Regions from separate parts of the Kitasatospora sp. NBC_01266 genome, predicted to be linked through region 1. Evidence: riboswitches for the same ligand, from Rfam matches in the RefSeq annotation. Region 1 holds a riboswitch; the other holds the start of a gene.
The links. A riboswitch is a leader RNA that binds a small molecule or an ion and turns the genes downstream of it on or off. The one in region 1 is predicted to bind S-adenosylmethionine.
Positions count from the first base shown of each region.

Region 2: another riboswitch for S-adenosylmethionine. It lies ahead of thrC (threonine synthase); the one in region 1 lies ahead of OG403_RS06965 (amino acid ABC transporter permease).

Region 1 is NZ_CP108458.1:1,567,220-1,572,499, forward strand. It holds gene OG403_RS06960 (LLM class flavin-dependent oxidoreductase) at 1-893, opposite strand, end outside; gene OG403_RS36680 (putative leader peptide) at 1,023-1,262, opposite strand; SAM riboswitch class IV at 1,439-1,547, shown strand; gene OG403_RS06965 (amino acid ABC transporter permease) at 1,857-2,951, shown strand; gene OG403_RS06970 (amino acid ABC transporter ATP-binding protein) at 2,948-3,757, shown strand; gene OG403_RS06975 (ABC transporter substrate-binding protein) at 3,828-4,856, shown strand; gene OG403_RS06980 (Fur family transcriptional regulator) at 5,229-5,280, opposite strand, start outside.
Region 2 is NZ_CP108458.1:4,746,968-4,752,247, reverse strand. It holds gene thrC (threonine synthase) at 1-1,232, opposite strand, end outside; SAM riboswitch class I at 1,250-1,381, opposite strand; gene OG403_RS20825 (glucosyl-3-phosphoglycerate synthase) at 1,534-2,544, shown strand; gene OG403_RS20820 (alpha,alpha-trehalose-phosphate synthase (UDP-forming)) at 2,767-4,215, shown strand; gene otsB (trehalose-phosphatase) at 4,191-5,039, opposite strand; gene OG403_RS20810 (DUF3263 domain-containing protein) at 5,070-5,280, opposite strand, start outside.

The DNA.
Region 1 (5,280 bases):
TCGCCGAAGACGTGCACCGTCTCCTCGGCCCGGCCGGCCGCGGCCTGCTCGCCACGGATCTCGGCCACGATCGACCGGGCGTGCCCGGTGTCGCGCGGGGTGACGAATCCCAGGTCGGCCGAGCGGGCCACCAGCCGGTACGGCACGGTGGCGTGCGCCAGCGCGGCGACAACGGGCTGGCCCTGCGGCGGGCGTGGCGTGATGGACGGCCCCCGGACGCTGAACCTGCTGCCCTCGAAGTCGATGTAGTGCAGCTTGCGGCGGTCGATGAAGCGCCCGCTCCCGGCGTCGCGGATCTCCGCGTCGTCCTCCCAGCTGTCCCACAGCCGCCGCAGCACCTCGACCCAGTCGCCGGCCTCGTCGAAGAGCTCCGCGAGCAGCGCCTGCCCGGCCGGCGAGGCCAACTCCTCGATCCGCAGCGGCGGCACCGTGCGGCGGCCGAAGTGCGCGGCCTCGTCGGAGCGGCCGGACACCTGCACCCGGACCCCGGCCCGCCCACCGCTCACGTAGTCGAGGGTCGCGATCGCCTTCGAGAGGTGGAACGGTTCGGTGTGGGTGACCACCGCGGTCGGCACCAGCCCGATGTGCCGGGTCAGCGGCGCCACCCGGGCGGCGATCAGTACCGCGTCCAGCCGCCCCCGCACCTGGTCGGTCCGCCCGTCCGGGCCGGTGTACCGGGAGGACTGCAGGCTCAGCGAGTCCTCGATGGTCACGAAGTCCAGCAGGCCCCGCTCGGCTTCGGCGACCAGCTCGGACCAGTACCGCGCGGTGAGCAGCTCACCGGGCCGGGCACCCGGCTCCCGCCAGGCCGCGGGATGCCAGCCGGCGCCGTCGAGGGCAACGGCCAGGTGGATAGGTGGAGTTGACGGTCCGGGCTGGGCTGGTCCAGGCATGGGCGAACTGCTCCCTGTGGGCATGCCGACATCACGTCCACGTCCACGCCCGTACGGCGGCCGGGCTGGCGGGTCGGCAGGTCGGCGAAAAGGAGGAAAGCGGGGAAAGGATGCGAAAGCGACTAGCGACTAAGCGGCGATGCGCTGGTACGCCGGACAGAGGGCGGCGGCGACGCGCTGCAGATCGATGTGGCGCCGCGAGTACGTGGTGGCGACGCGGCACCGGGCCTTGGCGACGACCGCGGTGGCAGGCTCAGCGGCTTCCCGCACCCTCGCCACCTCCATCCCGGTCGGCTCTCGGCCGTTCACGTTCGCGCGTGCCGGGACTTGACGCCGACACTCACAACCTGACTGCAAGCTACCCGGCATCCCGGTCGGACACAATCCTCTTCGGGAGAACACGGATCATGACCGGCCGTGTTCCCCCGGGTGCGGGCACGACCGGGCCGACCGGCCGACACCGCCCCGCCCGCGCCGCCGTCTCACCCTGCGGCCGGGCAACGTTGACGCACATCCCGACCAGGGCCTACTGTCCGGCGCAGAACGGTCATGAGCGTCAGCGACAAGCCCTGGCTTGCTGACCGGCAACCCTCGCGTCGCGGTGGGGTGCCCCAGGTGACGACCGGGCCGAGACGATTTCGGTAAGCGCGAGGCCCTGCGGGGCGGATGGCGATGGTGGCGGCGATGTACGCAGGTTCGGGGACGGCGGCCGGCCGGCGTCATCGCCGTGCCGCCGCCTACCTGAGCCGTCACATCGACCTGCTCCGCGTCAGCAGCGCACTCTGTACGGCCACCCGCAGCGCCCGTTGTCCGCGCTGACGACTTCCTGACGCCCGCCCCGCGCGGCGCTCCCCTCCCGTCCGTCCCACCCGGTGCGATGTGCTGTGCCACGCCCGGGTGTCCTCGCTCCGCCGGGCCGCGACCACGCGGCGGGTGGAGTGCGGGAACTCGCTGGAGTCCTCGATGAGTGAATCCCTTGTCCCTGCCGTGCCGTTGGGCGCGGCACCGCCATCCGAGGCGGTCCCTCCCCCGCCGCCGACCAGCACGCCCGCCCAACCCGCCGAGCCCGCCGAGCCCGCCGAGCCCATCGAGCCCACCGACACGGCGCCGCCGCGCCCGCGGTCCGCCGTGGGGGTGCCCCCGGCCGCAGGCCGGGGGCGGGTCATCCCGCTGCGGCATCCCGGCCGGTGGATCGGCACCGCGGCGATCCTGGTGCTGCTCGCCCAGCTCGGGCACGGGCTGGTCACCAACCGGTTCTACCAGTGGGACCGGTTCCAGTACTGGTTCGCCCGCCCGGTGATCACCCACGGCCTGTTCGTCACGCTGCAGGTGACGGCCTACAGCGCCGTCCTCGGACTGCTGGGCGGCATCCTGCTCGCCCTGGCCCGGCAGTCCAGCAACCCGGTCCTGCGGTCGGCCAGTTGGGTCTACATCTGGCTGTTCCGCTCGGTGCCGCTGATCGTGGTGCTGCTGTTCCTCTACAACTTCAGTGCGCTGTACCACAGTTTGAGCATCGGAGTGCCGTTCGGACCCGCCTTCGCGCACTTCGACGAGTCGAAGCTGGCCACCGACCTCGTGGTGGCGGTTGTCGGGCTGAGCCTGAACGAGGCCGCGTACGCCGCGGAAGTGGTGCGGGCCGGCCTGCTCTCCGTCGACCAGGGCCAGCACGAGGCGGCAGCCGCACTCGGACTGCCCAGGCGCTACCAGTTCGCCCGGATCGTCTTCCCCCAGGCCCTGCGGGCCATCATCCCCTCCTACGTCAACCAGCTGATCGGCCTGGTGAAGAGCACCTCGCTGGTCTTCTACGTCTCGCTGCTCGACCTGTTCGGCTCCGTGCAGAGCCTGGGCAGCACCTACCCCGGCGACATCGTGCCGCCGCTGCTGGTCGCCACCGTCTGGTACGTGATCCTCACCAGCGTGGTCTCGGTCGCCCAGTTCTACGTGGAGCGCCACTACGCACGCGGAGCGCTGCGCGCTCTTCCACCAACCCCGTTGCAGCGGCTGCGTGTCGGCCTGCGAACCGTGCGGGCGCGCCTGCGACAGGAGACGGCGGTATGAGCACCCTGACCCCGAGGACCCCGAGGATCCCGGTCGACGCAGCCGCCCCGGCCGCCGTCGCGGTCCATGACGTGCACAAGTGGTACGGCACCCACCGGGTGCTCGACGGCGTGGACCTGACGGTCCCGGCCGGTCAGGTCACCGCGATCCTGGGGCCGTCCGGCTCGGGCAAGTCGACCCTGCTGCGCGTGATCAACCACCTGGAGAAGCCCGACATCGGCCACGTCAGCGTCAACGGCGAGCTGATCGGCGTACGTCGGCACGGCGAACGGCTGAAGGAGCTGAGCGAGCGGGCGATCCTCACCCAACGCGGCCGGATCGGCTTCGTCTTCCAGAACTTCAACCTCTTCCCGCACCTGACCGTGCTGGACAACGTGGCCGCCGCTCCGGTGGCCACCGGAGCGCTGCGCAAGCCCCAGGCCCAGGAGCTGGCACGCACCCTGCTGGGCCGGGTGGGGCTGGCCGACCGGACCGGCGCCTATCCGCGCCAGCTGTCCGGCGGGCAGCAGCAGCGGGTGGCGATCGCGCGGGCGCTGGCGCTGCGACCGGGGGTGATCCTCTTCGACGAACCCACCTCCGCGCTGGACCCGGAGCTGGTCGGCGAGGTGCTGGCCGTCATCAAGGACCTGGCCACCAGCGGCGCCACCCTGATCATCGTCACCCACGAGATCGGCTTCGCCCGCGAGGTCGCCGACCACATCGTCTTCCTCGACGGCGGCCGGATCCTCGAACAGGGCCCGCCCGCCGAGGTATTGGACAACCCGCGGCAGCCGCGGACCAGGGAGTTCCTGAGCAGGGTGCTCTGACCCGCGGACCGCCCCTCCCCACCTGCCCATCTGCCCGCCCGGCAGCCACCCCGAACGATCAAGGACAACCATGCCCAGCTCCAGCCTCCGCAGCAGACTCCTGCGCGGCCTCGCCGCCGGCACCGCGGTCACCACCCTCAGCGTCAGCCTCGCCGCCTGCGGGAGCGACGCCGGCTCGACCACCGCGTCCACCGACCAGGCCGCAGCCGGTGTGGTCACGGTGGGCGCCCTGTCCAACGGGGCCGCGAAGCAGGCCGATCTCAAGGTGTCCGAGGTGGCCGCCATCCGGGCCGAGCTGCCGAAACCGCTGATCAGCAGCGGAAAGCTGGCCATCGGGGTCGGCGCGCTGCCCGCCGGGTTCCCACCGCTGGCGTACGTCGGCAGCGACCAGCAGACCCTCACCGGCGCCGAGCCCGACCTCGGCCGCCTGGTGGCGGCGGTCCTCGGCCTCAAGCCGGTGGTCTCCAACGCCACCTGGGAGAACCTGTTCGTGGGCATCGACAGCGGCCGGACCGATGTCGGCTTCTCCAACATCACCGACACCGAAGACCGCAAGAAGAAGTACGACTTCGCCTCCTACCGCCAGGACAACCTGGCCTTCGAGGTCCTGAAGAGCAGCAACTGGAACTTCGACGGCGACTACGAGAGTCTGGCGGGCAAGACGGTCGCGGTGGGCTCCGGCACCAACCAGGAGAAGATCCTGCTGGAGTGGCAGGCCAAGCTCAAGGCCGAGGGCAAGGACCTGACCGTCAAGTACTTCCCGGACAACAACGCCGTCTACCTGGCGCTGGCCGGCGGGAAGATCGACGCCTACTTCGGCCCCAACCCCGGCATTGCCTACCACATCACCCAGGACGCGGCGACCACCAACCCGACCCGCAACGCGGGCAAGTTCTCCGGAGCGGGCGCCACGCTCCAGGGGCTGATCGGCGCGACCGTGAAGAAGGACAGCGGCCTGGCCAAACCCATCGCGGACGCCATCAACTACCTGATCGAGAACGGACAGTACGCGCAGTGGCTGGCCGCCTGGAACCTGTCCAACGAAGCCGTCAGCAGCTCGCAGGTCAACCCGCCCGGCCTGCCCCTGAGCAACTCGTGACGCGGCGCGACTCCTGACGCCGCGTCATTTCTGACGCCGCGTGATGTGTGACGCCCGGCTGCCCCGCCGAACGCGAGCGGGGCAGCCGGGCGAACGGTGTGCCAGTCGCCGAAGTCGCCGGCGGCCCGCACCGAGCGGGTGACGTCCGACATGCCACACCGCGCGTCAATGCGCGGTGAAGCCCCCCAACTCCCGCGCGGGCCGCTAAGGTGCAGGCAGTCCGCGCCGACGAGCGGCGGCAAGTCCTCGGGGAGCGTGGTGGGGCATCAACTCGCGGCTCGCGCTGGTGGCGGAGCCCGACGGTCGGACCGGGGTGGTCCCCCGGGTGTCCCGGGCGTACCTGTCCCACCTGTCGCCGCGCTGCCGGGTCCCTCAGGCGCAGGCCGGGCACAACCCGCGGTAGGTGACCTCGACTTCGGAGACC
Region 2 (5,280 bases), 3.2 Mb from region 1:
GTCGCGGTCAGCCCGGCGTCGGCGACCGCGTCCAGCGTCTTGAGCCCGTCCCCGGTGTTGATCGCGACGGTCTCCTTGGCCGGGTCCAGCAGGCCGTTCTCCACCAGCTTCCTGAGCACGCCGATGGTCACCCCGCCGGCGGTCTCGGCGAAGATCCCCTCGGTGCGGGCCAGCAGCCTGATCGCGGCCACCACCTCGGCGTCGGTGACGTCCTCGACCGCGCCGCCGGTGCGCCGGGCGATGTCCAGCACGTACGGGCCGTCGGCCGGGTTGCCGATCGCCAGCGACTTGGCGATGGTGTCCGGCTTGACCGGCTTGATCACGTCGCGGCCGGCCTTGAAGGCGGCGGCGACCGGGGAGCAGCCGGCCGCCTGGGCGCCGAAGATCTTGTACGGCCGGTCCTCGACCAGGCCGAGCTTGATCAGCTCCTGCAGCCCCTTGTCGATCTTGGTGAGCTGGGAGCCCGAGGCGATCGGGATGACGAGCTGCTCCGGCAGCCGCCAGCCGAGCTGCTCGCAGATCTCGTATGCCAGGGTTTTGGAGCCCTCGCCGTAGTACGGGCGCAGGTTGACGTTGACGAAGCCCCAGCCCTCGCCGGCCGGGTCACCGATCAGCTCGGAGCAGAACCGGTTCACGTCGTCGTAGTTGCCCTCGATGCCGACCAGCTCGCCGCCGTAGACACCGGCCATCACGACCTTGCCCTGCTCCAGGTCGTGCGGGATGAAGACGCAGGACTTGAACCCGGCGCGGGCCGCCGCGGCGCCCACCGCGCCGGCCAGGTTGCCGGTGGACGAGCAGGACAGGGTGGTGAAGTCGAAGGCGCGGGCGGCCTCGATGGCGCAGGCCACCACCCGGTCCTTGAAGGAGTGGGTGGGGTTGCCGGAGTCGTCCTTGACGTGCAGCTGGGCGGTGAAACCGAGCTCGCGGCCCAGGTTGTCCGCCTTCACCAGCGGGGTCCAGCCGGGGTTCAGGTTGGGCTTGCCGGCCACGTCGGCGGGCACCGGCAGCAGCGGGGCGTAGCGCCAGATCGAGGCCGGTCCCGCCTCGATCTGCTTGCGCAGCTGCTCGGCGTCGTAGCCGGCGAAGTCGTAGGCGATCTCCAGCGGGCCGAAGCACTCCAGGCAGGCGAAGCTGGGGCCGAGCGGGAAGCGGGTGCCGCACTCGCGACAGGACAGCGCGGCGGCGGGGCCGAGGTCGACGGTCGCGGAGGGTGCAGGGGTAGCGGTAGCCATGATGGCGGAGGCCTCTCTCCTCATCTTCCCCGTGGCGCGGTCGCGCCACAGGCCGGAATTGGCACCTGTCCCGCCGGCACCTGCGATGGCCGGGCGAGAAGGTTGCCGGGACGTCGACGGGCCGTTCCCTCAGTCCCTCTGGATGAGCTCTGTGAAGTTGTGGTCCTGCGTTGTACTGGTCTCGCGCTGCGACCGACCCCGACGTGCGAAGGTCTGACCGCAGTACGAAGACTGTAACCGAAGGCCGGACGCCTGACCCTGACCGTCCGCCACGCGAGACGAGAGTTACGAGGAGCGAGATTTGCCTGCCGAGCAGAGCCCCGCGCCACTGCCTGAGGTGGCCGACTGGCTGCGCCGCCGGTCCTGGCGGTCGGCCGACCGGTCGGCCGACCGGCTGCTGGCCGCCAAGCGCGCCGCGGGGCCGGCCGGGACGGTGAGCGTGGTGCTGCCCGCGCTGGACGAGGAGTCCACGGTGGGCGGGATCGTCGAGGTGATCCGGCGCGAGCTGATCGAGCGGCTGCCGCTGGTGGACGAGCTGGTGGTGGTCGACTCCGGCTCGGTGGACCGGACCGCCGAGGTGGCCGCGGCGGCCGGCGCCCGGGTGGTGCACCGCGACGAGATCCTGCCCCGGGTGCCCCCGGTGCCCGGCAAGGGCGAGGTGCTCTGGCGCTCGCTGCTGGTCACCAGCGGCGCGATCGTCTGCTTCATCGACGCCGACCTGCGCGAGTTCGACCCGGCCTTCGTCTCCGGCATCATCGGCCCGCTGCTCACCGACCCGGACCTGCAGCTGGTCAAGGCGATGTACGACCGGCCGCTGGAGACCGGGGGCGCGGTGGTACCGGCCGGCGGCGGGCGGGTCACCGAACTGGTCGCCCGGCCGCTGCTCAACCTGCACTGGCCCCAGCTGGCCGGCTTCGTCCAGCCGCTCGGCGGTGAGTACGCGGCCCGCCGCTCACTGCTGGAGCAGCTGCACTTCCCGACCGGCTACGGGGTGGAACTCGGCCTGCTGGTGGACGCGCTGGAACTGGTCGGCCTGGACGCGCTGGCCCAGGTGGACGTCGGGGTGCGCCACCACCGCCACCAGGACAGCCAGGCGCTGGGCCGGATGGCCGCCACCATCTACCGCACCGCGCTGGAGCGGCTGGACCGCACCCACCGCCTGAAGGCCGCCGAGGGCCTGGCCCGCCCGGTGCTGACCCAGTTCACCCGGGACGCCCTGACTCGCGAGTTCACCGCGCACAGCCATGAGGTGGCCGCCCTTGAGCGGCCCCCCATGATCGAACGGCCGGAGTACCCGGCCGGATCTTCATGACCGCTGTCCGGGTTTGGCGTCCGCCGCCTCCGGCAAGGTTGAAGACGTGACTCCGCCACCCCGAAGGTCGAGGCGGCTTCTCCCCCGGCCCCGAGGAGCCTCATGACGGCCAAGCCCTGACCGCTGCTCCGAGAGCGGGGAGCCAGAGTACTACACAGCGCTGTCGGTGTGTCAGCAGAAAGTCACCATCTCGTCTGCCGACGGCTTCCGACAAGGAGAGACATGGCCGATCACACGCGCGCCCGCGTCCTGGTGGCATCCAACCGGGGCCCGGTCTCCTTCAGCAGCGCCCCGGACGGGTCGCTGACCCTCAAGCGCGGCGGCGGCGGGCTGGTCTCCGGGCTCTCCGCGATCGAGGACCCGAACACCGTCTGGGTCTGCGCCGCGCTCGGCGAGGCCGACCGCGAGGCGGCCCGGCGCTCGCCGCAGGGGCGGCTGGACCAGGGCGGCTTCGACGTCGGCGGACAGGCCGTCCGGATGCTGGACATCGACCCGGAGGTCTTCGACCGCGCGTACAACGGGGTGGCCAACTCCACCCTCTGGTTCCTGCACCACCTGCTCTACGACACCCCGACCGCGCCGGTCTTCGACGCCACCGCCGCCGAGCAGTGGAGCGCCTTCGAGGCCTACAACCGGGCCTTCGCCGAGGCGCTGGCCGCCGAGGCGGCACCGGGCGCGGCGGTGCTGGTGCAGGACTACCACCTGACCCTGGCGCCGGCGCTGCTCCGCGAGCTGCGGCCGGACCTGCGGATCGGCTACTTCCTGCACATCCCGTGGGCCCCGGTGGACTACTTCGGGCTGCTGCCGGACGCGCTGGCCGCCGCCGTGCTGACCGGTGTGCTCGGCGCCGACCGGGCCGGCTTCCACACCCGGCGCTGGGCCGAGGCCTTCGCCGACTGCTGCGAGCGGGTGCTGGACGCGAAGGTCGACCGGGCCGAGCTCTCGGTCAGCTACCAGGGCCGCACCACCCGGCTCGGCGTGCACGCGCTGGGCGCCGATGCCGACTTCCTGCGCGAGCGGGCGCACCGGGCGGACGTCGAGGAGCGGTTGGCCACGTTGCGCGAGGCGGTGGGCGGCTGCCGGACCATCGTCCGGGTGGACCGCACCGAGCTGAGCAAGAACATCGTGCGCGGCCTGCTGGCCTACCGGCACCTGCTGCGCAGCCGCCCCGAGTGGCGCGGGCGGGTGGTGCACATCGCCTTCGCCTACCCCTCCCGGCAGGACCTGGCCGAGTACCGCGCGTACACCGCGGCCGTGCGGCGGATCAGCCAGGAGATCACCGAGGAGTTCGCCACCGACTCCTGGCAGCCGCTGATACTCCAGGTCGAGGACGACTTCGCCCGCTCACTGGCCGCCTACCGGCTGGCCGACGTGGCGCTGGTCAACCCGATCAGGGACGGCATGAACCTGGTCGCCAAGGAGGTCCCGGTGGTCTCCGACGCGGGCTGCGCGCTGGTCCTCTCCCGCGAGGCGGGCGCCTACCCGGAGCTGGCCGAGGACGCGCTCGGCATCAACCCGTACGACGTGGTGGGCACCGCCGAGGCGCTGCACCGGGCGCTGACCATGCCGGCGGCAGAGCGGCGCGAGCGCACCGAGCGGCTGGCCACGGCCGCCACCGCGCTCTCCCCGCAGCAGTGGTTCCTGGCTCAGCTGGCGGAGCTGAGCGCCTGACCGAGCAGCTCCAGCAGCTCGACCACCCCGGCCGGGCCCGGCACCACCAGGTCCGCCCGCTCGGCGATCTCGCGCACCGGCGGCTCGCCGGTCACCGGGCCGCTGGCCACCAGCAGTCCGGGCAGCGCCTCGGCCCGCAGCTTCTCCACCGCCGCGTAGGCGGCCAGATCGCCCAGGTCGTCCCCGGCGTACAGGACCGACCGGGCGCCGCGCTCGCGCAGCAGGCCGGTCAGCGCCGCCCCCTTGTCCACGCCGGGCGGGCGCAGCTCCAGCACGAAGCGGCCCGGCTCGACGGCCAGGCCGTGGCCGGCGGCCAGCTCGGCCAGCGGGGCGCGCAGCAGCTCCAGAGCGGCCTGCGGGTCGGCGGCCTGGCGGGTGTGGACGGCGATCGAGCGCTCCTTGTCCTCGATCCGGCTGCCCTCGGGAGCCGGCAGCGCGGCCAGCAGGGCCGGGAGTTCGGCGCGGACGGCGACCACCCCCGGGTGGATCTCGGGAGCGGTCAGCTCGCCGGCCTCCCAGCGCTCGGCGCCGTAGTGGCCCAGCACCACCAGCCGCTCCAGGCCCGGCAGCCGGTCGAAGCCGCCGAGCCGGACCGCGCTGCGCACCGGACGGCCCGTCACCACCGCCACCGTGTTGACCAGCGGCGCCAGCCGGGCCAGCGCCGCGGCGGCGGCGGGGTGCGCGTAGGCCTGCTCGGGGTCGGCGACGATCGGCGCGAGGGTGCCGTCGAAGTCCAGCGCGAGGACGGCACCGGCCGGGTCGGCCAGCACGGCGGCGAGGCCCTCGCGGCCCGCGGGGGTGGTCGATTGCAGCGCGATGCCCATGGTCGTAGCCCTACCCAGGGCCCGCCCCGGCTAACGCTCGGCGCGGCGCGCGTCCCGGATCCGGCGCAGCCGGTTGATCAGCACCGGGCTGTGCGCGAGCGCCTCGGGGCGCTCCAGCAGGCCGTTCAGCAGCTGGTAGTACCGGGTGGCGGAGATGCCCAACCGCTCCCGGACGGCCTGCTCCTTGGCGCCCTGGGTGCGCCAACCCGCGCCCTCCAGGGCCAGCACCGCCAGCTCGCGT